Regions from separate parts of the Peribacillus sp. Bi134 genome, predicted to be linked through region 2. Evidence: riboswitches for the same ligand, from Rfam matches in the RefSeq annotation. Region 2 holds a riboswitch; the other holds the start of a gene.
The links. Region 2 has a riboswitch for S-adenosylmethionine ahead of LQ188_RS19720 (sugar ABC transporter substrate-binding protein). Riboswitches for the same ligand answer to the same signal wherever they lie in the genome.
Positions count from the first base shown of each region.

Region 1: another riboswitch for S-adenosylmethionine. It lies ahead of LQ188_RS21030 (methionine ABC transporter ATP-binding protein); the one in region 2 lies ahead of LQ188_RS19720 (sugar ABC transporter substrate-binding protein).

Region 1 is NZ_CAKKLN010000009.1:158,281-173,793, reverse strand. Features, by position in the region: gene LQ188_RS21110 (MBL fold metallo-hydrolase) at 1-364, opposite strand, end outside; gene LQ188_RS21105 (hypothetical protein) at 410-640, opposite strand; gene LQ188_RS21100 (hypothetical protein) at 808-1,305, opposite strand; partial or broken gene LQ188_RS21095 (NCS1 family transporter) at 1,697-3,099, shown strand; gene LQ188_RS21090 (8-oxo-dGTP diphosphatase) at 3,157-3,606, opposite strand; gene LQ188_RS21085 (TIGR00730 family Rossman fold protein) at 3,859-4,440, shown strand; gene LQ188_RS21080 (NUDIX domain-containing protein) at 4,502-4,915, opposite strand; gene fabZ (3-hydroxyacyl-ACP dehydratase FabZ) at 4,924-5,349, opposite strand; gene LQ188_RS21070 (undecaprenyl-diphosphatase) at 5,460-6,074, opposite strand; gene LQ188_RS21065 (SRPBCC domain-containing protein) at 6,258-6,653, shown strand; gene LQ188_RS21060 (dienelactone hydrolase family protein) at 6,785-7,378, shown strand; gene LQ188_RS21055 (Fur-regulated basic protein FbpA) at 7,394-7,588, opposite strand; gene LQ188_RS21050 (Fur-regulated basic protein FbpA) at 7,614-7,820, opposite strand; gene LQ188_RS21045 (M20 family metallopeptidase) at 8,013-9,215, opposite strand; gene LQ188_RS21040 (MetQ/NlpA family ABC transporter substrate-binding protein) at 9,303-10,175, opposite strand; gene LQ188_RS21035 (methionine ABC transporter permease) at 10,197-10,847, opposite strand; gene LQ188_RS21030 (methionine ABC transporter ATP-binding protein) at 10,861-11,883, opposite strand; SAM riboswitch class I at 12,138-12,249, opposite strand; gene LQ188_RS21025 (GNAT family N-acetyltransferase) at 12,390-12,857, opposite strand; gene LQ188_RS21020 (NAD(P)H-dependent oxidoreductase) at 13,280-13,825, shown strand; gene LQ188_RS21015 (SDR family oxidoreductase) at 13,891-14,676, opposite strand; gene LQ188_RS21010 (RhaT/GlcU family sugar-proton symporter) at 14,692-15,513, opposite strand, start outside.
Region 2 is NZ_CAKKLN010000008.1:278,243-293,755, forward strand. Features, by position in the region: gene LQ188_RS19665 (aldehyde dehydrogenase) at 1-1,228, opposite strand, end outside; gene LQ188_RS19670 (alpha/beta fold hydrolase) at 1,225-2,037, opposite strand; gene LQ188_RS19675 (amino acid synthesis family protein) at 2,037-2,615, opposite strand; gene LQ188_RS19680 (LLM class flavin-dependent oxidoreductase) at 2,616-3,761, opposite strand; gene LQ188_RS19685 (GntR family transcriptional regulator) at 3,782-4,489, opposite strand; gene LQ188_RS19690 (cytosine permease) at 4,817-6,229, shown strand; gene LQ188_RS19695 (ketoacyl-ACP synthase III) at 6,580-7,563, opposite strand; gene LQ188_RS19700 (winged helix-turn-helix transcriptional regulator) at 7,868-8,218, opposite strand; gene LQ188_RS19705 (nitroreductase family protein) at 8,344-8,967, shown strand; gene LQ188_RS19710 (ABC transporter permease) at 9,140-10,144, opposite strand; gene LQ188_RS19715 (sugar ABC transporter ATP-binding protein) at 10,146-11,648, opposite strand; gene LQ188_RS19720 (sugar ABC transporter substrate-binding protein) at 11,706-12,818, opposite strand; SAM riboswitch class I at 12,934-13,039, opposite strand; gene LQ188_RS19725 (GTPase domain-containing protein) at 13,135-15,513, opposite strand, start outside.

The DNA of each region.
Region 1 (15,513 bases), on a different contig from region 2:
ACTCGATTTCTTGATTTGCCATATTTTCCAGCATTTCTTCGGCTTGAACCAATCTCTCTGATTTCATTTCACCACTAATATATTTTGATTCTACTTCACTGGCTATAATGTTAATCAAAGGATACTTTTCCTTAAAATCATATAAGGAGCCTATATGATCAATATCATAATGAGTAATGATTATATTCTTTAAATTCTTCATTTCATAACCACTTTTTATAATTTCATTTTCAATTAAAGGTAAAAATTCAGGATACCCTGTATCGACCAAGGTTAGTTCATTCTTCAATACAATCAAGCTAGGATTAATGTGATTTTTTTGCCCATTAAATTCAAATTCAATTGGCAGTTCTATTATCTTCATTTTTCCTCCTCCTCACCTACTAAAGAGGTAATAGTAGCTCACGTTTTAGTTCATTAAGAAACCCAGCATGGATACAAAGAAAAGAAATAATGAGACAACAACGTACCTCAAAAAACCTCCTTTTCTATCTTTTTGAGGCTTCTCTAATCCTGTTATTAACATAATTACCGCGAGAAACAACATAGAATATGGCATCAACTCAACACTTCCAGTAATTAGCTGATATGCATATAAAGAAACTACAATTATAGCTAAGATGATTTTAACTATTTTCAAGAAATTATTTCCCCTTAAGTACAATTTTTTATTTAATCATACCATTTGACAGCTTTTCATTGTGTGAAAAATGGAAATTTCTTCATTAATTACGCCGCTTTTCTGCACAAAAAAGCCGACTGGTTTTTAATAAAACCAATCGGCTATATAGGCAATTTATTTGAATGTTACGCATTTACTGCTTTACGGGCCTGACTTGCATGTAATTTTTTCATTGCAAATCTTGCTATCGGCTGTGCGATCAGTACTTCAACCCAAAATGCGATGAAAAAGTTACGTGGCCACTCATAAAAGAACGACTGAATCGGCTCCATACTAATTTCTCTCATGCCAATCCAAGATCCGATAACCGTCAGTAAAATGGACAGGATGGTTACGCTGAATAATATCGTGAATAACACTCTTGCATTAAAACCGTCCGTAGGTTCAATAAACTTTTGTACGAGTTTATTAACCAGAGGATTTACAACAAGTGTTACTAATAAAATGACACAAATCCATACAACTGGAATTACTCGTAAGGTTTCAAAATACACTTCTTTACTGAATCCAAATTTAAATCCCATAATAAGTGGTGCAATAATGTTGACTGAAAGTATTGATATAATCGCTAAAAATAATACAAAGTCTTTTCCATTTCGCGGTAATCTTGTTTCATCGTGCATATGATCATCCCCATTAAAAATATTTCAGATGGCAGACGTATCGTGAGACATATATTTTTGGTCAATAAAAAAGACCAATATCTCTACACACTGATATAACAATTTTATCACTTCTATTCAATGAATTTCAAGGCTTAATCTTACCTATGCTGCGTCGTTTTTCCCGAAAAGGTCTGCCGCAGCAACCTTAGTTACTGCAAACAAATCACGATACAGCAGGACAAGAGTTCATTTGATCTTCATTTAGTTAAAAAGCACAAAATAATATCTGAAATTTCACACTTCTTCTAATGATTCCTAAATACGAAACCTGTATACTTTTCTCATGTTAGTTTTTATCACATCAATAGTCATATCATATAACACACTATGAATAGGAGTTGAGTGTAAATTGTCTACATATCTAGAAAGCCATGCTTTAGAAGAGGCGGAGTTCCACCATGCTGCGGATTTGGATGAATCTCTGAAGCCGAGATCAAAAGAAGATAGGACGGTTGGCCCGATATCCTATACGTTCATGTGGATTGGGGACGGCGTCAATTTAGGGAATATGACACTTGGGGCAAGCTTGGTCGTAGCAGGAACCGCTACGTTGAATATTCTTCAGACATTTACCGCAGCTGCCATTGCCATCGCTATCATTTCCGTGATTTTCGCTTTAAATGATAGGATTGGATACAGGACCGGTATTCCCTATGTTGTTCAGCTCAGAATGTCCTTCGGGATGAAAGGCTCCATCCTATCATCACTTTTGCGTGGTATTCCGGCCATAATCTGGTACGGTTTTCAAAGTTGGATTGGCGGTACTGCCTTAAACGAAATCGTAAAGATCATTACGGGTGGCGCTTTTGATAATACGGTCATTTGCTTTGTCGCGATTCAATTGGTGCAAATTGTACTTTCGCTATATGGCTTCCATGCCATCAAATGGGTGGAATGCTTGCATCCATTGTTATCATGCTGGCGCTAGTCTATGTATTTGGTATTCTTGTTACATCACATAGCGAGGTCATCGCGGAAAAATGGGTACATGCTGAAGGCTCTTGGGGCTTGCCGTTCTTTGCTTTCATCATGATGTTTTTAGGAAACTACGCGGCTATCTTTTTAAGCGCAGGGGACTATTCAAGAGAGCTTAAGTCTGGCATCAGTGATGCAAAACGAGGATTTTTGTATTTTTCGCCCATTTTACTAGCATACGGCTTCGTACTGACAATCGGTGTAATGCTTGCTTCCGCTACTGGCATTTCCAATCCAGTTAAGGCGTTTGCCATTGTGGTGGATAATCCTTATATCACAGTAGGCGTTTCAGCATTTATCGTCATAGGTGCAATTGCGGTAAATATGGTTGCCAATATTATTCCGCCAACATATGTGATTACTTTGCTTACAAAGTTGAAATATAAGGTTGCCGTTATCATAACCGGAGTTCTTGCCTTTTGCTCATTCCCTTGGGTGCTTGTACAGGATTCTTCGGCGAAGGGCCTTGGTTTATTCATTCTGATTTATTCCGCTTTTTTAGGTCCAATCGTTTCGATTTTATTAGTCGAATACTATATATTAAGAAAGCAAAAAATGAATGTTGCCGATTTGTACAGAGAATACGGGCCATTTGCAGGATATAATCCATGCGCACTGCTCGCCATGCTTATCGGTGCCGGCGCCGCCTTTATAAAAGTCGAGCTTGCCTGGATCATCGGCGTTATTGTGGCAGGCATCGCCTATATTATTCTGATGAAGTTCGCCTTTAAGGATTCAAGATTCAAAAAGGGGACGATATTCGAGAATGAGTTTTAACTTATTGAAGGGGATACTGCTCAAAATGGCAGTATCCCTTTTTAAGTAATGTTGATTTCAGGAATTATATATTTGACCATTTTTGTAAGTGAATGTATAGTCTCCTTCTTTTTTCATTAATACCGGCAAGTACTGTGCGACCATCTCAGCAATTCCGAGATTAAGTGGATGAAGTATCCAATCAATGGATTTCCAATCAAGAATGCCTTCCCGCGTTTTTTTCGGTGTTTCATATATTAAATCCTCATCCGCCATATACAAATATACATATATTCCATCCACTTCACCTTCTGGAGTCTCCCAGGTTACCGTTCCTTTAGAAAAAAAAGGCTCCACCTCTATCCCAGTTTCCTCAAATACCTCACGCTGTGCACCTATATCAGGCGTTTCACCTTTCTCGATTTTGCCTCCCACCCCGTTCCAAACACCCATAATTGGAGCTTTCTCCCGGTTAAGCATGAGAAGTTCATTATTCTTCTTTACAAAACAGACTGTATACTTAAACATTTATTAAGAACCCCTTTATCGTTAGTTCGTGCTGTTTACATGTGAGTTTGCGCTGTTTAATCATGAATTTCACTGTTTTACTCGTGAATTTGCGCTATTTACTCGTGAGTTCGAGCTATTTACTTGTGAGTTTCACTGGTTTACTCGTGAGTTTGCGCTATTTACTCGTGAGTTAGATAATTCAAGTTTAACAAATCCCCTTGAATTTTGTATGATAAGAAAGGAAGATTACTAAATGGGAGATGTGATATTTTGAAAAGTCTAGCTGTATTTTGTGGATCGAGCAAAGGTGCATCTGCTATCTATGTAGAAGAGGCTAAAAAACTGGGTGCGGAACTGGCAAAACGTAAGATTACCCTTGTCTATGGGGGCTCAAGTGTAGGGATCATGGGTGCAGTTGCAGATTCCGTCTTGGAAGCAGGCGGAAATGTAATTGGCGTAATGCCAGATTTCCTAGAAAAAAAGGAAATAGCACATAAGAACTTAACCGAGCTGATCGTCGTGGAATCCATGCATGAAAGAAAAGCAAAAATGGCTGAGCTTGCAGATGGGTTCATGGCCTTGCCAGGCGGGCCAGGAACATTGGAAGAATTCTTTGAGATTTTCACTTGGGCTCAGCTTGGTCTTCATCAAAAACCTTGCGGACTCTTAAATATCAATCACTATTATGATCCTTTGGTCGCTTTATTCAACCATATGTCCGACGAACAGTTCCTGCATGAAAAATTCCGTTCCATGGCGCTGGTGGATGTTGAACCTAATGGACTTCTTGATCAATTCATTACATATGAACCGCCAACCGTAAAAACTTTCATTACCGAGAAACAAACCTGATCATTAAAAAACAGCCGGCCAAGATCAATAATGATCTTGGCCGGCTGTGATAAACTGCAGGTTAAGTAAATATCCGGTTTAAATAATCTCCATGCCCTTTGATAAGTTGCACTTCATGTTCGGATGAAATCCAGAAGAAATGAAATGTCAGCCCCGCTTCATCTCCTCCACCCGTCGGCTGATGGTCCCATTCATCAGGAACATTCGATACACTTATTTGATAAAAATATCTATTATGTATGGCACCATCGACGTTCTCCCAAAAATCTTCTGTTATTAATTTCTCCACATGAAAATTTTCCAGACCTGTTTCTTCTTTCATTTCCCTAATCACTGCTTGGTAAGCATCTTCTTTAGGCTTCACCGTTCCCTTAGGTATCTGTATGCCCGCTTCCCTAATGGGATGTTGAAAAACCAATACCTGTGTTTCTCCATTATTGATTCTTGTCACATACCCGTAAGCTTTTTTTATCATTATCACCATCAATCACCAAAAGCAAAAATGAGCTCTGTCTCGCATACAGTTTCCCCCTCGACAGTAGCCCTGCCTGTTCCTTTACCGATAGGACCTTTCAAGCGAGTAATCTCCACTTCTAAACGTAATTGGTCCCCTGGTTTTACTTGCCTTTTAAAACGGCATCCATCGATCCCGGCCAAAAGCCCGATCCGTCCTTTATTTTCTTCTTTTGTAAGCATGACAACAGCACTTACCTGTGCTAATGCCTCCACGATCAACACACCTGGCATCACTGGGTAATCGGGAAAGTGACCAGAAAAAAACTCTTCATTTGCCGTGACGTTTTTAATGGCCACCGCCCTCTTTCCTTCTTCCAGTTCCAAAACTCTATCAACTAAAAGAAATGGATAGCGATGCCTGATAATGTCTTTGATTTCTTGGATATCAATCAATATTAAGTCCCCCATTGAGATGGATTGCTTTTACTTTATTTTACCATCAGCATCACCATTTGGATATTTTTGTATTATAAAAAAGGCTGCCTGAGCAACCCTGTTTTCGCTTACAAATCCTTTGATTTTTTTTCCTTCGATTTAGTTAATGGGGACAGAACCATTTCTTCATACCTCTCATATCCCCCTAATAATTTATGAATCAAGCTTATTTTAGGAACAACAAGGTAAACCGCCAATCCTGAAATGGTGCTCAGTATTGCTCCTGCCAGCACATCCGCCGGAAAGTGGACACCTACCCAAATACGGGAAATGCCAACAAGGAAAGCCAGCATGATCCATAACAACCACCATCCTCTTTTGAAAAGCCAAAAAGATACACAAAACGAGATAAACAAGATGGTATGGTCGCTTGGAAATGAATTATCCACTGCTTTTTCAATTAACTGATTAACATTGGCCAATTCGGCAAATGGCTGATTATTATAATGTAATCTCCCTGCCATTTTCCCCATCATTTCAGCTATTACAAACGTAATCATCCCACAAACAACCATCATCCTACTCTGTTCATTTCGAGTGAACCATATTAAGATGACTGCCAAAGCTAATAAAAATACCATGTACTCGGCAATGAAAATGGCAGAAGGGTTTAAATAATCGTACTGTTTCCCTAAGTCATTGATCATTCTGAATACATTGGTATTCGACTCAAAAAAGTCCATTTCATTCCCAACCTTCCTCTTTTTCTTACATATTAAAGAGAAAGGAAATATATCGCCATCGTTCTTCCTAACAGTTTAAGCTGCCGTCTTACAATATTGTCACCCGGTTAAAGAAGCTTGGTGGGGTCTTGTATATTTCCTGAACTTTCTATATAATCCAAGAAAAATACGGAGGTTAGTCAAATGAATAATGATAGGAACTCTGTTCTAATTCATGAAAACCAAGAAACGGTTTGGAATGCGATCACGAATGATGAAATCATTTCAAAATGGTATGCCCCGGGTTCAAAATGGAATATTCCTAAACTCCAGGTTGGAGAGAAGGCAATCTTCGTATTAATGCCTAGTGCACATAACAATCTTAAAGAGAATGAAAGCATCCCAATGAGCTTTACAATCCAAGAGATAATCCCTTGCGAAAGGTTTTCTTATTCTTCGGATTCGGATAAACTCGTTTTCACTTTTGAAATATTCCCAGAATCCGAAGGCACTAGAGTATCCATTAACATGAACGGATATGAACTTAGTTTGGCTAACTTAAAAGCATGTTTAGAAGGAAAAGAACTTCCCTATACCTAATCATTCATTTGAAAGAGAACCTAGTTCATTTCCATGTTTATTAAAAAACGGTGCTATCCCCCTTCGTATATAGCGTCTGAAGGGAGACGACTGTATTTATAATAGAAGAAATTCGCATAAGGAGGTAAAAAATGCTGCACATACAGAAAAAGTCCGATACTGTCGTCATTGTCATTCACGAAATATATGGACTGAACCAACATATGCATGGTATTTGTGAGTCATTATCAAACAATGACTTTGATGTAATCTGTCCGAATTTGTTAGACCGCGAGACGCCTTTTGATTATTCCCAAGAGGCTGCTGCTTATCGACATTTTATGGAGAACGTTGGCTTCACGGGTGCTTTATATAAGATAAAGCATATTTTATCGGATATAAAAGATGTATACCAAAAGATTTTTATTCTTGGATTCAGTGCAGGGGCAACTGTAGCTTGGCTGTGCAGTGAGGAAGAGTGTGTCGATGGAATAGTTGGTTACTACGGTTCACGTATTAGGAATTATGCAGACTTGGCGCCACAATGCCCTGCATTGCTATTTTTCCCACTAGAAGAGCCATCATTTAATGTGGACGAGTTAATTTTAGTTTTAGAAAGAACGAATGTCGAGGTTCATAAATTCAACGGAAAACACGGATTCAGTGATCCTTACAATTCAAAATATCATGCAGAATCAGCCCAGGCTGCCGTTAGCAAAATGATGAAATTTTTTATGCAACATTGAGGTTACACATTCAACCTAATGCCGTTTTGTATTGATCCATTGTATCGAACCCGCATCACTATGGGGATGACATTCATTTTGAACCTTTTTATATTCTGTTTCCAATTCTTTTAAGGTTAACTTCATAAGCTGTTCCACAGTCTTATTTACAGTATGGATCATAAGTTTAAAGATTAATTCCTTCCGCCTTTCTTCCACACTCTTCCTCATTTCACCCTCTCCTTTTATTCTGATATTATATGAAATGTATCCTTAGACAGGGGGAATGATCGTCGGATTCCTTCTCTTCAATTTTGCTTATTTTAATATATTCATTCTCTAAATCGGTTAAGGTTAATTCAAATAGATGGATGTCATTCTTTTTATAAATTCCCTTGTTAATCAACTTGTTTATCAGGAAGTTTCTTTTTTTCTCAATGGCTTTACGTAATAATATCCCCATGCTAAATCCTCCTTTTGATAATCTTTCGACTTGCCCATTCACAAAAAAACCGAAGACACCTCTTTACATGAAAGAAAAGTCTCCGGTTTTCCGGTCAATTAACCTATAATCCCTATTAAATTACTCGGTATTATTGTTTTTATAATACTAACTCTGTGATCCGCAGTCAACAATTTTTTTCGTGCATCTTATTTATTTTTGCTTCGCTTCATGAAATGCTGCTTTCACTTTATCCAACAGGTCTTTATCCGTAATCAGTTTATAACCTGTAAGTGCAAGCGCTTTTGCTCCGGTCAGGATGGCTTTGTCTCCAGCAGGAGATTTGGCACAGTCGCGGAATTCATTCGTATGGGCAATCAGCTCATCATGGCCAATTTTTATATAAGGATGTGCTGTCGGCACTACATGGCTTACATTACCTGCATCCGTCGAGCCAAAGCCACTCTCTTTTCGAGGACCCACTGCTTCCCCTAATTGAGAGAGCTCTTCTTTTAACAGTTCATCCAGAACTGGATTAATGACAAAATCGAGTACTTCATTTTGGAAACGTTCAACTTTAACCGAACTTCCTGTGGCAAGTGCTGCCCCTTCGGCAACAGCACGTATTTTATTGGATACTTCTTGGCAAAGTTTCCATGTTGTTGCTCTAATGTAAAATCTGGCTGAAGCATATTCGGGAATGATGTTAGGAGCTTCCCCGCCATTGGTGATGATTCCGTGGATTTTGACCTCAGTCGGGAGCTGCTGACGCAAAGCATTAATGCCATTGAACAGCTGAATCACCGCGTCAAGCGCATTCACGCCTTCTTCAGGTGCAGCTGCTGCATGTGCTGACTTCCCGTAAAAATGAAAATCTAGGGGGTCGACTGCCAGAAATGGACTTGTGACACGCGTTTGCCCGCCAGGATGGATAAGGATTGCCGCATCAACCCCATCAAATAGACCGTGCTTCACAAAGCTGCCTTTTGCGCTTCCATTCGGCCCGCCCTCTTCTGCCGGTGTTCCGAAAACAATCACCTCTCCGCCCGTTTCCTCCAGCACTTGAGCCAAGGAAATGCCCGCTGCAACACTCGTTGTGCCGATGATATTATGGCCGCAAGCATGGCCTAAACCCGGCAATGCATCATACTCGGCTAAAAATGCAATTGTGGGACCTTTCTTTGAAGAGGTTTTTTTGGCGATGAATCCTGTTTCATGCCCGGCAATATTGCGGGTTACTTCAAATCCTTCATTTCGAAGTATTCCGGTTAAGGTATCCGAAGCGAAAAACTCTTGATTCCCAATTTCGGGTTTAGCATGAATGGCTTGACTCGTTTCGATATATAATTTGGAATGAAAGTCGATGTGATCTTCAATGATCTGCTGATGCTGCTTCTGCACTAATTCTCTCGCCATATTCTTATCTCCCCTTTTTGGTTTAAGGAACCGGATAGGCATCTTGAATCCATCCGGCATTCCTTCACTCGTTTTGAATCTGAATCATTATTTTTCATTAGCTGGTTTTGTCCAAGCATCCTGGTAATTCACTAATTCATCTACAGAAACATATGCAGGAATGGTGTTTCCTTTAAACGTTTTTTCAATGAACGCTTCCACTTTTTTCGATTGATAAAGCTCCACTAATTTTTGCAGCTCAGGACGATCGGCATTACCCTTTTTAACTGCAATGATATTAATATATGGTTTCGCCGTTTTACTCTCATGGAATAAAGAATCTTTTAAAGTAAGGCCTGCTTCGACGGCAAAGTTATTATTGATGGCTGAAGCATCGGCATCATCCAATAGACGCGGTGTATTGCCGGCAGCAACAGGTTGGATTTTCAAGTTTTTCGGATTTTCCTTAATGATTTCCAATGATCCCGATCCATTGAATTCCTCTTTCAATGTAATCAATCCAGCTTCCTGAAGAAGAAGCAGTGCACGGCCAAAGTTCGTTGCTTCATTCGGAACGGCAATCGTAGCGCCATCCGGAAGATCCTTGAGATCTTTATGTTTTTTCGAATAAAGGCCCATAGGAGCAATGACAGTCGACCCGATGGCCTCTAATTTCAGATTTTGGTCTTGAACGAATTCATCGAAGTATGCGACCGTTTGGAATGAATTGGCATCAATTTCACCTTCACTTAAAGCAAGGTTCGGTTGGATATAATCATTGAAAGTGACCAGTTCAATATTAAGCCCTTCCTCTTTCGCTATGTCGACAATGTATTCCCATGTTCTTGTATCCCCGCTGCTGACACCGACTTTTACTGTTTTCACATCATCCGAACCGCCTGATGCACCTTCTTCTTTCCCGCATGCTGCAGACAAGATGGCCAATGCCAATACTATGATCGTTAATAAGATTTTCTTCATTTCTCCTACCTCCTGTTATTTTTATCTTCTTCTGATTTTTCTTGAAACAAAATTCCCGGTGGATTGCAGTAATTGAACGATGATCACGAGCGCCGCCACTGTGACGATCATCGTCATCGTATCAAACCTTTGATAACCGTAAGCCAAAGCTAAATCTCCGACCCCGCCTGCACCGACGGCACCTGCCATGGCCGTAGATCCAACAAGCCCGATTGTCGCTGTTGTAAATGTAAGGATCAACGAACTAAGTCCCTCAGGAATCAAAAAACGATAAATGATTTGCCATGTCGTCGCCCCCATCGCCTGAGCTGCCTCGATGATCCCTTTGTCCACTTCCAACAGGGAGTTCTCCACAAGCCGGGCGATATAAGGAGCCGCGTAAAAGATTAGCGGAACAATGGCCGCATTCGTTCCGATCGCACTGCCTACAATCATTCTGGTAAACGGAATAAGTGCTACTAGCAAGATGATGAAAGGAACCGACCGCAATATATTGATGATCGGGTTCAATACATTAAAGACCCATTTATTCTCCAGGATATGGCCCTTTCTTGTAATGACAAGCAGGATACCAAGCGGAAGACCAATCAATCCGGAAAATACCAATGAGATGGCTACCATATAAAGTGTGTCACCGAAAGCTGTCGACAGCTGATCTGCCGTTATTTCCATTCCCCAAAGCGTATTACCCATTTATCTGCACCTCCTGGACGAGAATCCCCTCATCTTTAATATACTGATAAGCCTTGTCCACCTCATTTTTATTCCCGGTCACTTCGATGATCAAATTCCCGAAAGGCGTTTCCTGAATTTCAGAAATATTGGCTGATAAAACACTTAAATGAACATCATATTTCTTCGAGATGGTTGAAAGCAAAGGAGTACCCGAAGTAGTCCCAATAAAGTTAATTTTCCAAATAATCGGGATATGGGACCCTATGCTTTTTAGGAAACTTTGTGGAATTTCGTCATGTATGACCGTTCTCACGAAGTTTTTTGCAATATCCGTTTGCGGCTTCGCAAAAACTTCGAAAACCGAACCTTGTTCAACGACGCATCCGCCCTCCATGACCGCTACCTTATTGCAAATTTCCCGAATGACAGACATCTCATGAGTGATTAACAGAATGGTAATATTGTATTCTTTATTGATTTTCTTTAAGAGCTGCAGAACAGCACTCGTTGTTTGCGGATCCAATGCCGAGGTAGCTTCATCACACAATAAGATCGATGGATTGGTAGCCAATGCTCTCGCAATGCCGATCCGCTGCTTTTGACCGCCGGATAATTGTTCCGGATAACTCTTTGCTTTGCTCGATAAGCCAACGAACTCCAACAGCTCGCCTACCCGCTTTTTGATTTCTTTACCAGGGGTTCCCGATAAAATCAGCGGCATGGCGATATTATCAAAAACGGTCTTTGAGTTTAGCAAATTGAAATGCTGAAAGATCATCCCGATTTTTTTCTTTTCTGCCCGCAATTCCTTCGCGCTCAATTTGGTTAAATCCTTGCCCCCAACAATCACCGAACCATCTGAAGGATGTTCAAGCAAATTGACCAACCTGATCAACGTACTCTTCCCGGCCCCGCTATAACCGACTACACCGAATATATCCCCCTTTTCCACTGTCAAATTAATGCCCTTCAAAGCCTCGACAGTCTGTTTCTTTGTTTGATATACCTTTTTAACATTTTGAAACTCAATCATCCAATCTCCCCCCATGTTGTTTATTTGTACGAATTCATTATCCAGAGAGAAGAGCTTTGCAACGCTTCATAATGATAGGGTTAAATTCGAAACTCACGAGTATGCGAAACTCATGAGTAATTGCACCAAATTTCCTAATAACCATATACATTTTGAATAAACAAAAGAGGCCTCTTCCGTCATCAGACAGAAGAGGCCTCTTTAGACATATAAAAAAGAGTAAACTCTTAAATTAATTATCTAAGAAAAGCTCCTTCTTATCTTTCAAACTTTCGTCCGTTGGAATTAGCACAGTATTTTTACAAAAGTAAAAACCCGCTGCCGAGGTATCATAGGGCCAAGTCCCTCCACATCTCTTGATAAGAATTAACGTTATATTTAATTATGTCCTTCACTATATATTCTAATTTCTCTAAAGTCAACTATATTTTTCATCGGTTAAAATATTTTCACAGTATAGTGATTGACACTTTTAAATTATATTAATATAGTTTAAATTTTATATTCTATAATGATTTGCCCATTCTCCATACTGGGTATATTTCATTTTCTTCCCTTATCTTCATCATGCCTGAATTCTTATATAAGCGAATCGCCCTTTGATTATCCGGAGAAACCCTTAAATGATATTCGGATACATTAAATCGCCCGAAAAAGTTTTCTGCATAGCGAACCAATTCCTTGCCAAGGCCTTTACTGCGGTATCCGGGAATAAGATAAAATAGATCTACATAGCCGATCTCAGTTCCTTCATACGCCCGAATTCGAAGTTCCATTTGCCCAATCGGTACTTGGTCCTTTTCAATGATCACCTGCCCCCCCGGGAATTTACGGACCCTTTCTTCCATTCGTTGCAGATATGTATTTTCATCTCCAAAACCTGCCTCAGATCCAAAACTTACAACAAAGGAATCTTTCCTGAATTTAATGATAATATCTTTATCTTTGTTCGTATCAATGGTACGAAAGATCAACTTCATCCTCTCCTATCATTTTAGTAAAATAGTTTTCAAGCAAAAAAACTCATTTCACTTACGGTCTTCATGATATTTCATTATTTACTTTTTCAAGCGTCTTATTTCATTTTCTCTGAAAGGATTTTTCCTTAATCCCTATAGGAATGGCCATAATATTAAATTAAAAACAAATGCAATATTGTTTGGTGAGTTCTAGTAATGGGGATTGGATTGGCACAAACAAATCTATTTAATTTTCGAGTCTAACTTTGCAGGGTAACCCTAAGTGAATGAATGTTCGAGAGGAATTTGTTTATTAAGCTCTAACTCAACTTTTTTCCAAGCATCCTTTTTCCCTTTCATTTACATTCCAATTATAATAGGTAAGTGGAATACATTTACATGATTATCCATTATAAAAATCATTGGAGGTATTGAAGATGAAAGTTGTTGCAATAGTGGGAAGTATCCGTAAAGAGTCTTACAACCTTAAGCTTGCCAAATATATTCAATCTAGATATCAAGATCGGTTCGATCTCGAAATATTGAACATTCGGGATTTACCTTTTTATGATCAAGATATTGAAAATGACCCTCCATCAGTTGTAAAAGAATTTAAAAGCAAAGTGGCCGAAGCAGATGCAGTTTTGTGGGTAACTCCTGAATACAACGGTACGATTCCAGGTGTATTGGGCAATGCAATCGATTGGTTATCACGTGTCGATAAAGTCTTGATCGGCAAACCATCATGGATCATGGGTGCTTCAATGGGGCAATTAGGAACGGTTAAAGCTCAATTGCATTTGCGTGAAATCTTATTCGCAATAGGCATCGCCTCCCCACTCCTTCCAGGGAATGAAGTATATGTTGGTGCAGTGCATGACAAAATCGATAACGAAGGCAGGCTTACACATGAGTCGACTGTCCAGTTTATCGATACGGTCGTCGATAATTTCATTAGCTGGTATAATCATCATACTCGTTAATGATAAAAAAAGACTCCCAGTAGGTTTGAGCCTGCTGGGAGTCTTTTTGCATCATTAAACAAAATTCATCCTCTTCCCGCCTGGAATGCAGGGTATTTCGTCATTCCTCCGTCAGCGAATAGAGTGATGCCCGTTACATAACTGGACTCTGAAGATGCCAGCCATGCAGCAACCGCAGCAATTTCTTCAGGCTTTCCGATATACCCCATCGGAATCATGCTTTCAAGATCCTTTTTCTTTTCGGGATCTTCAAGCTTGTCGGCATTAATTGGCGTGGCGATGGCTCCAGGACCAATGCTGTTCACACGGATTCCCTTTGGTGCATATTCAAGTGCCAGTGTCTCCGTAAGCAGCTTCACCCCGCCCTTGCTTGCAGCATAGTGAACGAATAAAGGCCAGGGAATCATCTCATGTACACTGGACATGTTTATAACATTCCCTTTAATGTCGTTCTCGACAAAATACTTGATAGCTTCACGGCAGCCCAAGAAATTTCCCGTTAAGTTGGTATTGATTACCCTATTCCAGTCGCTTAACGGCATCTCGTGAGACGGAACCGGATTTTCAATTCCTGCATTATTGATGAATATATCGAGTTTCCCGAAATTCTTTATCGCTGATTGAACAAGATTAATCACATCTTCTTCAACGGTGACATCGCCTTTTACTGCAATTGCTTCCCCGCCATTTGTTTTGATTTCCTCCATTACACTATCTGCTTCCTCTGATTTAGTGCGATAATTAACCACGACCTTTGCCTTTTCCTTGGCAAAGCGAATGGCCATCGCTTTCCCTAAACCAGTGGATGAACCGGTTATAACAACGACCTTACCTTCTAAATCTGTATACATTTAATCACCCTCCAATTAACTTTTTGCCATCCCGAGCATAATCCCAGCAATGATGATCAAGATAATTCCGATTATGATTCCAATTAGTTGGCGTTTCGTTTTCTTTTCACGTAAAATGATGATCCCGCCGAGAGTTGAGATGACAATGCCCATTTGCGAAAGGGAAAAACTAGTGGCCACTCCCACACGGGGCTGGGATATGAATAAAAACATATTCCCTGCAGCCCATATCAATCCCGGAATGATATTGCGAATCGTATATTTATTAAACGGTTTATGTTTAAAAGTCAATAACAGACCGCCTATCACCATCCCTATCGCTTGAGGGAACAATGCTGACCATCCATCAACATCGAAAAGACGGGCCACGACCACATAAACCAAATAACCGAATGTCGAGATGAGGAGAATAACAATTCCTTTCTTCAAGTTTCCCGATTTGCCCTCTTTTGATTCTTTATCCTCCAGTGAGGTCAAGACGATTCCTATAATAATGAAAACTAATGCCAAGACGCCTAAAATGATCGCTTTCATTGTGGACCATTCGTTAAAAACGATGACCCCGAATAAAGTCGTTGAAATGAGCTGCATTCCAGTAGATATCGGCATCGTTTTGGATACTCCCATTAAATCAATGCTCTTAAGCTGATTAGCTTGTCCAACGGCCCAAAACAATCCGGAGACAACCCCGACTCCAAACACGAGAAATGACAACTTAATATCGGCAAAAATATAAACACCTATTGAAAAAATCAATGCGCCAATGGTTGTACCCAGTGTTTGACTATATGGCCCACCCCCGAGTTTCACATTAAATAAAACGATGCTTCCCCAGAA
Region 2 (15,513 bases):
TACTGTTTGCTAATTGAATAACCTCTTCTTCATCTTTAAAAGGGATCACACTTAACACAGGGCCAAATATTTCTTCCTTTGTAATACGGGAATTATTATCGTGATGCTCGAAGATCGTGGGTTCAAAATACCAACCTTTTTCTAAATATTCAGGCTTTTTACCTCCGCAAACAAGTTTACCACCTTCATCTAATCCGATAGCCACGTATTTTTCGACTCGCTCCAATTGGGCCTGCGTAGCCAGCGGACCCATTTCTGTTTCATCTTGAAAAGGATCACCGATCTTGATTTTCGATACTCTGTCTACGAGTTTTTGCATCACTTCATCGTAAATATCAACATGTAAAAATGCACGCGAACCTGCCACACAACTTTGTCCTGAAGCACCAAAAATACCAGCTATGATACCCATCGCCGCATTATCCGGATTAGCATCCTCAAACACGATATTGGGTGATTTCCCTCCAAGTTCAAGCGATACCTGCGCAAAATTTTGAGCCGAATTACGAACAATATGCCGTGCTGATTCTGAACCTCCCGTAAAGGCCACACGCCTTACAAGAGGATGGGAGGTGAGTGTATCGCCTACAGGAGTTCCAAAGCCGGTAACTACATTGACTACTCCAGGTGGAAAACCAGCTTCTTCAACCAGTTTCACCAATTCCAATAGAGAGGCCGAAGTCATTTCCGAAGGTTTAATGACTATGGTATTTCCTGCAATAAGTGCAGGTGCAAGCTTCAAGGTTGTTAAATAAAGAGGGGAATTCCAAGGAGTAATGGCGGCTACTACCCCCAGCGGCTCTTTGGATGTAAAAGCGAACATATCTTTTTTATCAATTGGTAAGGTTTGACCATGGATTTTATCTGCTAGACCCGCATAGTAATAGAAAAATTCAGGTAAATATTTTACCTGACCGCGCATTTCGCGTATTAATTTCCCATTATCCAGTGATTCGACTTTCGCAAGCTCTTCAGAGTGATCAGCAATCAGCTCTCCAAGCTTTCTAACCAGACGCCCCCGCTCCGTGAATGTCATATTGGTCCATCCCGAATGCAGGAATGCATTATGCGCAGATTGAACGGCATGATTTACATCTTCAGCATTCCCTTTAGCGACTTGACACCAAGCTTCTTCGGTTGCAGGGTTATAACTATCGAAATATTCACCACTTGATGATTCTATCCATTCCCCGTTTATATACATCTGATATTTCTTCAGCTCTTTCACATCGAGTCACCCCTTTGCTTTTGTCTTTCAATAAACGACCTAATAGCTTCGTTCACTATTTTGGCTCCTTCTATCGGCAGCATATGCCTCATATTTGGTACTATCATTAATTCTGAATCCACAATCTTTTCATGCATTTGTCTTGCCATTTCGGGATTTGAACCTACATCATGCTCCCCTGTTATAATTTGGGTCGGTATATTAATCTGGTGGATCTGCGGCCACAACTCTTCATCCGCAGTTGCAAAAAGTGTATAGGCCGCTAAATATGAAGCAGCATCGTTTGTCTGAAGTCTTTCCCGAATTTCACTTACAGTTTCTTCCTTTGAATTCAAGAATTCAATATTAAACCATCGTTTAATGGCCGGTTCAATTGTTGCCAAAGGGCCCGTTATTTTCACTTCTTCCACTCTTTTTAAAACGGCTTTCCTCTGTTCCTTCGTCCGATTGGCCACTGCGTTCATAATTGTTAGCGTTTTCACTTTATCCGGATATTTTAATGCAAATGCCTGAGCGACCATACCACCCATGGAGAAACCAATAATATGACTTCCTTCAATCCGTAAGTGATTCATTAGTTCTGCTAACTGCTCAACAAACTGTGAAAGGGAATAAGGACCCGGAGGATGCTCAGATCCTCCGTGCCCAACCATGTCATATGTGATAACACGGAAATGTTTCGACAAATCTTCAACTTGTTTTTTCCACATCGTAAGATCAAGACCAACACCATGAATAAAGATAAGCGATTGCCCCATCCCTTTCTCTTCATAATGAAGCGAATCTTTTCCATGCAATGTAGTTGGCATTAAACCAGCCCCATTTCAACCATATCTTGATGCCTGTTTCCTGTTCTCGGATGAGGACGTCCTCCTGTAGAAGCCCCAATGGCAACAACGATCTCATCGGCCCTAGGTGCATCAGGTATAGAAGCTTCAAATGTAATGAAATGAGAGCGTTCAGACTCATCTGTCTTATGTACCATCGGTATGAGCACCGCAGATCCAGCGCCACCACGCTTATTAGTAAAGCTTAAGATACTCGTTCCTTTCACGGCGTCCCTGAATTTGTTACCGAATTTCAAAGTGTGGATAAAAGCTGATGCATGCTCAACCTCCCCATCAACACCCACGACAGCTGCCTTGCCGAATGCTTCGACGTCATCAGCGGAATCAATGTGCTTAAATAGTTCAGCAACTAATAGTTCGCCAATTTGCGGTGCAAATTCATCAATTTCCGGTTTTAAATTATCAACATATCCTCTTCCAGCCCATGGGTTTTTGATAACCGCCATAGTTGTTATCATCTTGATGGGATTCTCTACTTTTTTACCGCCCTCAATACGTGTTTCTTCTATAGCTGTATACACTTTACGAATATCTAACATTTACATTACCCCCAATTTAGTTTTTGTGAATCTTGGCATTACTTCTTCCGTGAACAATTTTAAACTTTTCATCATTTTTTCATGTGGCAAACCATTATGGTTCACCCAAAGCAGTAATGTTTCCAAATTCAGTTCTTCCTTCAATTCCTGAATTTTCTCTGCTACATAGTCAGGTGTACCAAACAATAAATTTCTTGGGTGTAAGAATTCATAGTTCAATTCCTGCCCTTCTTTTACTGTTTCGCCCGGATCCATAAGGTTGCTAAGTCCTCTCCAGTGACAAATCCAGCGATAATTGTTCAATACTGCTTCTGCCGCATCTTGACGAGCCTGTTCCATCGTTTCCGCTACATATACATCACGTACCAAAGCAATACCCTGACCAAGTGGCACTTCATAGCCTTTGGATTTGGAAGCCCTTTCACGGTACAGTTCAAAACGGCCTTTTAATTCTTTGACGGTCGGCATCCAAAACATTCCTTGTATATCGTTCTCCGCGGCCAATTCAATAGAACGCGGTGAATCAATTACCTGCCACAGAGGAAGTGATTGCTGGTAAGGTCTAGGCATAAGGGAAATCTTATCAATTTCTCCTTTCTCCATATCCATAAACTCCGGTGTTGATGGGCTCATAGGGTGACTCCACTTTAAACCTTTAGGAGGAAATTGATAGATGTCACCTTGATGTGAAAAGAAACGGTTTGACCAAGCCTTTTTTAAAATTTCCAGTGTTTCCTCAAACAGTGCACGGTTTTGTTCTTGATTTGCCGGATCAGCCAAAGTGTTTAAATTAGCCGCTTCCCGTCCGTATAATCCACGTGCCAGACCAACTTCCACACGTCCTTTGCTTAACTGATCAAGCATTGCTATGTCTTCCGCCAAACGCAGCGGATGCCAGAAAGTGGCGACATTCGCAGCTTGTCCAATTCGAATGTTCTTTGTACGTGCAGCAATATCAGCCCCCATTAAGATCGGGTTAGAAATCAATTCATTTCCTTCATGACCAAAGTGGTGCTCGGTATACCAAATCGAATCATAACCATTTTCATCACAATAAATAGCTTGCTCACGTGCTTCGTCCAGCACTTTATAATATTCATCATGTCTTCCCTGTCCTGCAAGGTTTGCAAAGATTCCAAATTTCATAGTACTCATTCCCCCTCATATCACTTTTTTTGACCAAGTTTCTTTGCTATGTCCATTTTAAGTTGCATTCCACTTGCTTTTACATGCTCTCGCATGGCCTTCTCCGCTTCCTCCCGATTGCCTTTCTCTATAGCAATCAAGACCGCCTGATGTTCCTTTAGTGATCTCTCACGGCGATTCGGATCTTCAATGGTTAAAAAGACATACTGTCTATAAGGTATTTGATTGAGCAGCAAATTTAGCATGTAACTTAATTTAGAGTTATTGGCGCCTTCTTGGATGACTGAATGAAAAACATCATTAGCCTCGACATATAGCTTTTTATCCGAGGTTTGTATAGCAACCTCCATGTCAGACACTGCTTGCTTAAGGTTATTAATGTCTTCAGCACTCCCGCTTTCTGCAAGCAGCCCCGCTGCGAGCCCTTCCATTACTTCCTTTAAAGTAAATAACTCATCCAGTTCCTTTTCAGTTGGTTTGGTCACACATGTTCCAACCCTTGGAATGATCTCGACTAACCCTTCTCTTTCTAGCTGTTTAAATGCTTCCCTGATAGGGGTTCTACTAACTTTGTAATATTCAGATAAAACAGTTTCCGATAATTTTTGTCCTGGTTCATAATCTCCAGTTACTATGGATTCGCGTATAGCGTTCGTAACCTGAGCAGTAATCCCCAACGTTAAGATAGCTGTAATGAAAAGCCCCTCCTTTTTAAAAGTTTGTACCATGTACCATGCAAGCTCTTGATAAGTGCAATTATAGGTCATGAAAAATAGACTGTCAATTCAAAAAATATAAAATTTTTATTTTTTATTGGAAGACGTGTTGTTCCACAATTTTCAAACTAGAGTTTAATATTTCCAATCATTCAGTCTAATGATCAATCTGATTTATTGAAATTCACTAGTTGAATGAACGGATATTTTATGATAGTTACCTAAAAATTATTTTTTCTGAAAATATTGACATCTGTATACGCTTACAATTATAGTGATTCTATAAAATAAGCTTGCATGGTACATGGTAGTATACCGAATTTGATAGGGGGTAAATTGATGAAAGTTGAAACTCGCAGTATAGAATATATTCCGGCAGATGAACGCCATGGCAAGGCCCGTGATTTATTTCCAATTTGGTTTGGGGCAAATATGCATATTACCACCCTTGTGACCGGGGCATTGCCCATTACATTAGGTCTTAATTTATTTTGGAGTCTGGCTGCAATTATTGTCGGTACCTTATTAGGCGCCATTTTCATGGCCTCCCATTCAGCTCAAGGACCTCAACTCGGAATTCCGCAAATGATCCAAAGCCGGGCTCAATTTGGTGTAATCGGAGCCATCTTCCCCTTGTTTCTCGTTATGTTTGTCTATTTAGGCTTCTTTGCCAGCAGCGGTTTGCTTGCAGCACAAACCTTAAGCAGTTTAACAAAGATCGACCAAACATGGAGCATAATACTTTTAAATGTACTTTGTTTCGTGGCCACCATTTATGGCTATAACTTAATTCATAAAATGCAAAAATTATTATCCTGGGCGTCTCTTTGTATTTATATTGTAGCTACATATATAGTTTTCCAATTGCAAGTTCCGGCAGGCAGTTGGGCCATTGGGAATTTGGATATACCAGTGTTTTTGCTGGCAGTGAGTATGGTTGCTACATGGCAATTGGCATATGCCCCCTACGTTGCAGACTATTCTCGCTATCTACCGATAACCACACCCACGGCCCATACATTTTGGTATAGTTACGCTGGCACAGTCATCGGGACTATATGGATGATGACATTAGGCGCAACCTTAACCATAGCGATACCTAACTTCCTTGATCACTCTGGCGGTAACTTGGCCAGCCTGTTTGGAAATTTTGCTATAATCATGTTCTTTATAATCATCTTTGGACAGCTTGCTATAAATGTCTTTAACCTATATGGAGCATTCATGGCAACCATAACAACAATTGAACCGTTTATTAAATTAAAGGTCACACCGAAAGTACGAATAGGAATGATATTCTGTGTAACAGTAGCAGGTACCGTTTTGTGCTTACTAGGTCAGAGTAATTTCCTATCCTTTTTCTTGAATTTCATCTTTTTCATTAGTTATTTTTTAATTCCCTGGACATCCATCAACCTTGTTGATTATTATTTGCTGCGACATGGCCATTACAATGTAAAAGATATTTTTGATGTGAACGGTCAATATGGCAAAATAAATTGGATTACTTGTATGGCATTCCCTGTATCAATCTTGGCGGAAATCCCTTTTATAAACACATCATTCTATGTAGGACCGATAGCCAAGGCTTTTGAAGGAGCAGATATCGCTTGGATTATTGGGTTAGTTGTCCCAGCTGTTTTGTATTACTTCCCAATGAGAAAAAAGTTGAATACCGCTGAAAATGCAATAAACAAACAAAAGATTGGTTCATTAGAGAAAACAAACGCTTCCGAAGAGAATGTTAAGTAAGATAATAGAGAACCGTAAATGAACTGCACCCAAAATGGAGGTGCAGTTTTTTTGACCAAATATAAAATAAAAAGGCATGAGCCCGGTAGATTACCGGGTTCATGCCTTCAAGGCTGTTTAAATAAAGTGCCTAACCATTTGGGTTCACTTCAGTTCAAAGGTTCTGTTTTTTTTTAGAGGATGATGTGGTATACCTCTAGTTGTCTAAATACAAATAAGGGCCCAGTTGAATTATCCTGACTCTTCATTTAAGTTTGAATGAAACTTTTTCAAAGAATCATACTTTAAGAAGGCCCCCGATGAGAGGCCTTCTTTTGGTACAAACTCGTTATTAGTTGTAGAAAAAAGCGTTATAAGGTCCAATTGATAAGCAATCCAGCTTGAGCTAATCCACCGCCGAAACCATATAATAAAACCTTCTCACCACCACTGAGCTTCCCTTCTTTTAATCCTATTTCTAAAGCTAATGGAATTGTCGCTGAAGAAGTATTTCCATACTCCACTAAGCTATATAAAGTACGCTCAATTGGAAAGCCACTTCTATCACATATTGACTCAATCATTCTTAAATTTGCACTATGCGGTACGAACCAATCAACATCATTCAATTGATATTCGGCATTTTTCATCACAGTTTGCATTCCTTTTGGAACGGTCGTGACAGCCCATTTATAAACCTCACGTCCATTTTGTACAAGGTTGCCACTATTATTTAAGTCTTCACCATTTATTCGTGTCGATAGGTTTGTACTATATAAATGTTTTCCGCCTTCTCCCTCAGAATACAAATGTGAAGAAATAAAACTTGGCTGTTTTTCATCATATTCTACAAGAACTGCTCCTCCGCCATCTCCAAATAAAATACAAGTGGCTCGATCTTCATAGTCCATAAGTTTAGATAAAGTATCAGCTCCAATAACAAGAACTTTCTTGTTTAAACCAGATGTTACTAATCCATTAGCTACATGCAGCCCATAAGTAAATCCTGCACAGGCAGCGTTTAAATCAATAGCTCCAGTATTCTTAATACCTAGCTTTGCTTGGACTAAAGATGCTACACTTGGAGTGTTGAAATCAGGTGTAAAGGTACAGACAATGATCATATCAACATCTTCGACAGATTTATCATACCGTTCAATTAAATCCTTTACAGCTTTATAACCTATATCACTAGTAAACTCTTCTTCATGTGCAATTCTTCGTTCTTTAATACCAGTACGTTTAACAATCCATTCATCATTGGTTTCAACCATTTTTTCCAAGTCTTTATTTGTTAACCTTTTTTCAGGAACATACGAACCTATCGCAGTAATACGTGCTTTGGATTTGAACATAGAATAGCCACCTCGTGTGTATGAATTGCATCATTTTATAACTTGATATTAACACCTGGTACTAATTATAAAGCAAAAAAAATCTTATGCAACTAACCGTTACATTTTAAGAAAAAGAGTGGGGAAAAGCAACTACTTTAAAGTAAAGCACCTGTTAGTTTATTACAATCTCTAGAGTGACTGCCAAAAGTCATCTTCAAGACATTTTGTATTTCTGACAATTATACTGATAGTTGAATAAATTCTGCTTGCATCACTGAACTTGTCAAAAAAAAAGCCATACTCCTAGTTGATGCAGCTCTTACTATTTATGATGGCGACAAATTTGTTCTTGTCTTTCGAGATTTTGTTCAACTGCATATGTAGTGCCCCATTCACACATTGTATTTAATACAGGTACAAAGGATTGACCCAACTCAGTTAAACTGTATTCTACTTTTGGTGGTACTACTTTATATACTTCTCTTCGGACAAGCCCATCTCTTTCCAACTGCTTTAATTGGTCGGTCAAAACTTTCTGGGTAATGGCCGGTATTAGAATATAAAACTCTTTTGTCCTCATTGGTTTTTGACTCAGAAAAAAGAGGATTAAGCATTTCCACTTTCCTCCTACAGTATTCATGAAAATATTTATTCCAGTATTTAAACTCTTCATTCCTCATTCCTCCTGAATAGGCACATAAAGGTGGCTATGCCACTTTATTGTGCGTTATTTTCTTCTACATCATGGGTCCATTATACTCTGATTATGAAGCAAATATAACATTGGGAGTGAACACGATGAGTGTAAGGGAGATCATAGAAAAAAGACGTTCCGTAAGGCAGTACGATCCCGATTATAAAATTAGTCCCGAAACGTTGGCGACATTTATTGAAGGAGCTAGTAAATCGCCTAACGGAAACAATATTCAAGCAACACGATACCTGGTTATAGATGAACCATATTTAAAGAATTTGTTACTGCCCATTGCTTTTAATCAGCAACAGGTAATTGAAGCCTCAGTACTGATTGTTATACTAGGTGATTATCAAGCATTTGAAAAAGAAAATATCATAATGATACATGAGGATGAGTTTCAAAAAGGTTATTTTGACGCATCAGTAAGAGATTATCTAACAAACGCGGCAATCAATTATTATCTAAATAAATCAAAAGAAGATTTAAAGGCTGAATTAATAAGAGACGCAAGCCTGGCGTCAATGTCGTTAGTTTTATTGGCGAACGAGGCAGGTCTTGAAACCATTACAATGTCCGGGTATGATTCCGAACAATTAAAGTCAGCTTTAAAAATTTCTGATAGGTATTTAGATGTTATGCTTATCGCCATGGGGAAAGGAATTAAAGAAGGTCACAAAACAGTAAGACACGATGTGAACAAAGTCATTTATAAAAACAAAATATAGTGAGTGTTTTTACTTTTTTAAAATTTGAATATGGGAGATTAGTGTGGAAAGAGGGTTAAAAAGAACCCTCTTCCCCTATCATCTTATAGTTAAAACTCACCACGAGTTACAGTCTCACATTTCATCCACATGCAGACTTATCATATAGTCATATTAACGTAACGGATTCATTTTAGTGTTTTTGTTTGTAATAAGTTACAGCGAGAGCAAGGGCCAGCACTGTTCCTTTGACGATATCCATCGCATAATACGGAACGGACATCATGATCAGCCCATTTTGTAGGATTCCGATCAGGACTGCTCCGACAAAGGTTCCAAAGGCATTCGGTTTTCCCGCTCCTAAAACGGAGGAACCAATGAAGGCAGCCGCGACGGCATCCATTAAATAGGGTGACCCTGAATTGATTTCCGATGTCATGACCCTTGAAGCAAGGACAATCCCCCCGATTGCAGCAAATAGAGCCGAAAGCAGATAGGCAAGGATTTTGTATTTATTGACCGATATCCCGGAAAGTCTCGCCGCTTCCTTATTTCCCCCAATAATGTACATATAACGACCGTGCTTCGTATAAGTCAAAAAGATATGGGTCGCTATCACAATGACGGCCATGATCAGGATTATCCACGGTACCTGGCCAATTTTGGCGAAAAACGGGCTGATCAGTCCTGTTGCGAACGTCCCGTCTGGCATGACCATATTTTGCGAAACCGTGGCCCCTTTTGTATAGGTAAGGGCAATTCCCTGGATAATGAACATGGTAGCCAAAGTCATCAGCATGTCGGGAATTCTCAATTTAACGATCATGAATGAATTCAAGGCGCCTACGACAAGTGAGGCACCGATCGCAGCTAATATGGCAATTAATGTATCCTGTGAAAACCAGACAAACATCGAGATGACGATGGCATTGGCCAATGATGCGACGGAGCCGACGGAAAGGTCGAAGCCATCCACGGTCAGGGATATCGTAATGCCGATCGCAATGATGGTCACGATTGAAATGGAACGCAGGATGTTGACCAGATTCGTAGTTTGAATGAAAGATGGATTGGATACGGCAAAAATTCCAATCAGAATGATAATCGTCAATATTGTGCCGTATTTATAGAAAAAGTCGAATAGTTCCACCTTTTTCTTCACTTTCGCTGTCTGTGTAACAGGATTGGGTATGCTCATTCTATTTTCCTCCCGTTGAATAGAATAGTAGTTCTTCTTCATTCGTTTTACTTGTTTCTAATTCGATGACAGTGCTCCCGTCATATAACACATATGTCCGGTTGGTAATGCCAATGATTTCGGAAAGCTCGGATGATGCATAAATGATCGCCTTCCCATTCCTTGCAAGCTCTGCAATCAATTCGAATATATCCTTCTTGGCTCCAACATCGACCCCTTTCGTTGGTTCATCGAATATGTATACATCCGCATCGGCCATAAGCCATTTCCCGATGGCAACTTTTTGCTGATTGCCACCTGAAAGGTTTTCGACATTCACATCCCCTGAAGGAGTTTTAATGCCGAGGCTTGCGATCATTTCCTTCGCTCTTTCCTTTTCCGCCTTGCGATTCACGAAGCTGAATGTCTTGGAGAATTTGCCAAGACTGGCTGCCGTCAAGTTCGCCGAGACTGATTCCTGAACAAGGACCCCTTCTTTCCTGCGTTCCTCAGGTACAAGTGCCAGACCGCTTTTTACTGCTTCGTGCGGTGATTTCAAGGAAAGCTTTCGACCATTCAGGATGACTTCCCCCGCTGTGATGGACGTATGGCCGAAAAGGGTTTTACACAGCTCCGTTTTCCCAGCCCCGACCAACCCTGCCAAGCCGATTATCTCGCCTGCTTTAATATTCAAACTGACATTTTTAACTTTCTCTGCATCTGACAATCCGTTCACTTCCAGAATAACGTCGCCAATCGAAGCATTCACTTCAGGAAACTGTTCATCCATGGTTTTTCCAAGCATGTTCTCTACGACTTCGGTACGGGTTATATCTTCCTTCTTTCGACTTGTGACACGCTCCCCATTCCTCATGATTGTAATTTCCTCACAGATTTCAAAAATTTCGGTCAGACGATGTGAAATGAAAATGATTCCCACGCCTTTTTGCTTTAATTCATTTACAATTCGAAAAAGTTCTGTCGTCTCCGTATGACTTAACGGAGCAGTTGGCTCGTCGAGAATCAGGAATTTGCATTCTGTCGAAACGGCTCTTGCTATCAGGACCATCTGTTTTTCAGCCAAGGTAAGGTCTCTTACCAGCTTTTTCGAAGGGACACGAATTTTCATATCTTCAAGAATAGAAGCCGCTTGGTTATGCAGCTCTTTCCATTGGACCATCTGTTTTTTTCCCATGTTTTGGACCATATCATTCAACATTACATTTTCCCCAACCGTTAAATAAGGGATGAGGGCGGTATCCACTTCCTGATAAACAATTTGAATGCCTTGTTCTTGAGCCGCTTTTGGCGAGCGGATATCCCTCTTCACCCCATCAATATAAATGTCACCTGAATAATGAACATGGGCTCCCGATAAAACTTTCATTAACGTCGATTTCCCTGCTCCGTTTGCACCGACCAATGCGTGGGCTGTCCCCGATTTTACGGAAAAATCAACATCACTCAGCGCCTTCACCCCCGGAAATTCAATCGAAATCTTCTTCATTTCTAGTTGCGTGCCCATGTCCATTCCCCCTTATTGAACAGACACTCCCTTCTACTTGAAAGAGAGTGTCTCTTTTTAATTTTTATAATGATCTTTCAAAACTTTCATCCAATCTTCTTCAAATTCCGTCGATACACCCCAGCCATCGACAATACCAGACAGATTTGCCATGTTCACTGCTTCTTTAGACGCTTGGATTTGCTTTTGTGAAATAAGTGAAGCCTCCAAGTCATAGGTTTGCGGCGTTTCTTCGCCCGCTAATTTTTTAGCCAATATCCTCATATTCACTGCACCGATCAACTTGGGATCTACTGCTGCCGTGTAGGACCATGAGCTATCAGCCGATTGGATTTCCTGGAGATCTGCATTCGAGACATCTATTCCATATATCTTCACTTCATCGCGGCCCGCCTCTTTAATCGCCCGGGCTGCACCGATAGCAAAGGCATCCCATGTTGCGAAAATGGCATCCAATTTACCTTTAGGGTATTTATTCAGCATTGCGGCTACAGCATTTTGTGTCTGAACCGATGTATCAGCAGATGCCACTCCGAATCTTTCGACTTCTTTGATCCCAGGATTTTCTTTTAATTTTTCCTGATAGACTGCATTTCTTCTTACCATTGGAGGAAAACCGTCCACCCAAAGGTATGCAATTGCCGCTTTACCTTTCTGTTCTTTTATCAGCTTATCAAAAGCCAGTGTTGCCAACTCTTCATCATCTTGTGAAGTTAATGTCACGCCTTCTATTTTAGATAGATCGCTTATTGAATCGAATGTGACAACGCTTTTACCTGCATCAACCAACTTTTGAACGTCATTCACAGTTGCTGCATCATCACCATGTGAAATGATATAGCCGTCATAATCTTCCTCCAAAGCCTGCGCTATCGCATCATGGAATTTAGCCGTATCACCATTGGCTGTGTACGTATCCACTTGAAACCCCAGTGCTTCTCCTTCTTCCTTCGCCCCTGCCAGGTATTGGGCCGTATGATCATCACCGCCAATTTTACGGATCACTTTGATTCTGGCTCCATCTCCATCAGCGAATCTTTCCGGAACATTTTCAAATGATACTTTTTCTTCTTTCTTCGACTCTGTGGAACTCTGACCTGTAGAGCACCCCGTTAAAAGCAAAGCCGAAGCGATGGCTGAAATGAATATACCTTTAATAGACCTTTTCATCTTGTTTCCCTCCATTTTTTCTTATTAGTCTCATCAGTTAAGTTGGTGTAAATCCCAAAATAAAAACCTCTCTAATATAGAGAGGTTTAATCGGCTGTTTTGCAGACTTGTCCCTCTCTTATCTGTCAAAACATTTCTGTTTTGCAGGATTTAGCACCAATTCCTAATGGAACGGTTGCTGGGCATCTTAGGGCCAGTCCCTCCGCCACTCTTGATAAGAGATATATCGTGTTACGTTTTCGTAATTATCACTTTATAGGGATATAGTCGTAAAGTCAATAGATTTTTGAATATTTGAAATGTTCCCCGTTATTTTTTATTTTCTTTGAAGCTGGGCTAGACGCTTTTTCTCAATCTTTTCAAGCCGCTCCAACTGCCTTAATTTCACTTCGAACAAAGTGATAGGGTCACGGTAAACTTCCGGATTTTGTTTCATATGCTCCAATGCAGCCTGGTAGTCTTTTATTTCAGTCTGCGTTTGCTCTATCGTTTTTTGAAGTAATGCAAATGAACCGCGATAGAAAAGGGAGATGTCACGATCCAAAGATTTTTCAAACAATCCAAATTGGGTAAGGAAACGCTCCGTGATCATTTCCGCAACATCCAGGTAATCTTCACTTTCCAGGTATTTCTTATAACGATTGTACATATTGGCTTTATTTTGCGGTATCGCCCCAAACAGCTTCCCTGCCCCTTTAAGCAGTAATTGAGATGGAGTCCTGCGCAAAAGGATATTAACGTTTTCGATGCGGATACTGCTTGTCATCCGGTCGGCATCACGGCGCCAGTCATCCAATACTCTGAAGTCACCTGCCAGTGTAATCCGTTCTTCTTTGTATAATTCATTGAATCCGGCACTCATCTCATCCATGAACTGCTGGCTTTGTGAGAACTCCATTTGGGAACTGGCAATCCAGTCTTGAAGAGAACGGTAATATTGAGGCATGATCTTGTCAGAAATGAAGTTTTGAATCCGCTCATTCATTTCCTGGTTTAACTGTACATGGACCTGACTGAAATCACTGCTTTCCGTTAACGATTTAGAGCAATCCCTCAGTAATTCAGGAATTTTTGAATAAAGCTGACTTTTCACTTCGTCCTTAAGCGAACGATACGACCTTATGATATTTTCACTTTTTTCTTTTTCCAGATCAGCCAGTTGATTGACCGCTCCATTCAGTTTGACTTCCATCTGCTCATTCCAAGAGATGGAATGCTCGCATTTCCGCTCATTGGCTGCCCGTTTTTCTAATAGATAAGATAAAGTTTTACGAATGAATGCCAGGATTTTTTCAGATCTTCTTTCCTTCCAATTATCATCTTGATAATTCGATTGAAGGAAGGCTGAAAGGTCCTTCAATTGCTGCCTGCTGTCATAATGTTTGGAGAAAGCGAACACTTTCGCATTCGGGAAATATGCATTCACTTTATCCCATGTTTCGTCTTCCATCCGGACTGCGACCTGATCACTGTATATCGTATCCATTTTATTTAATAGGAAATGGATCGGCAGTTTCGGAGCCATCATTTGAATTTCCAATAACAGATCCCTTTCGCTGCCGGTGAAAGGAGCCCGGGCGTCAAGAACGAACATCAGGCCATCACTGCCATGTAAATAGCCTTGGAAATCGGATTCCACGCTTTGTTCCCCATTGAACCCCGGTGTATCCAATAACCGCAGATGATTATTTCTTAGGTAGTCACTGATGATTGTCACATCGACAATAGTCCCGCGCTGACGGCGTGTTTCATCCAAATCAGTTAGCTCCTCGACAACTTTGCTATCTGTATCGGTAATTTCAAGGATTTCCAAATCATCCCCATCTTTGACACTGACTAGGGAAGAATGGTCCTCAGCAGCAATGCTCTCGCCAACGATTGACTGAATAAAGGATGTCTTGCCATTTCCTGTACTTCCTGCAAGAAGGAGATTGAAATTCCTGGTATCCTTAAGCCCCTCCACCATCCATTTAAGCTTATTGCCAACCCTTAAATCATTATCTTCAGCCCACTGGATAATGGAATTGAACAGTTTCTCTCCCGCTTCCAGTCCGCCTCCCAATTTAGGCGATTTCGAAAGCAGGCTCTCTGCATCCTGAATGACCAGCGCATTGACCGTATCCGGGAAGATTTCATTCCAGGACAACGTGGACGCCGCCGCAAACAGCGAAAGCTCCCCGTCTGCGATTTTGAGCCAGTTTTCCAGCAACCTTGGCACGACAGGACTTAATTCTTTGATTAGATGCGTTCCTTCTAACAGACCTGCATATGCATCCCTGTAATAGACGGAAAGCTCATCCCATACATCCGCATGGTTCAATTCGATGGTATCTATCAAATTATTAATCACTCTTAACCATTCGAAATAAGAATCCGTATATTTATAATTTTTCCAAAGGGCAACCGTCATTTTCTCGAAACGTTCCTGGTCGAGTGTGTATAACGAACCAAGGACAGTTGAGAAATAATCCGGCTCCATCGATTGGGCAACACCCTGCTGGATATACGTTTTCAGCACATCGAACCAGCCCATTGACTCTGTACGGATACTTTCATTCGCCGCTAATACCACCGCACTGTTCCAATCCTTTTGTTCTTCAAAAAAGGCACGTGCAATTTCCGTGACATTCGGGTAGTCCGGTTGAAACTCGACTGCTTCTTTCACGACTTTGGAAGCCAAATCATTTCTCGATTC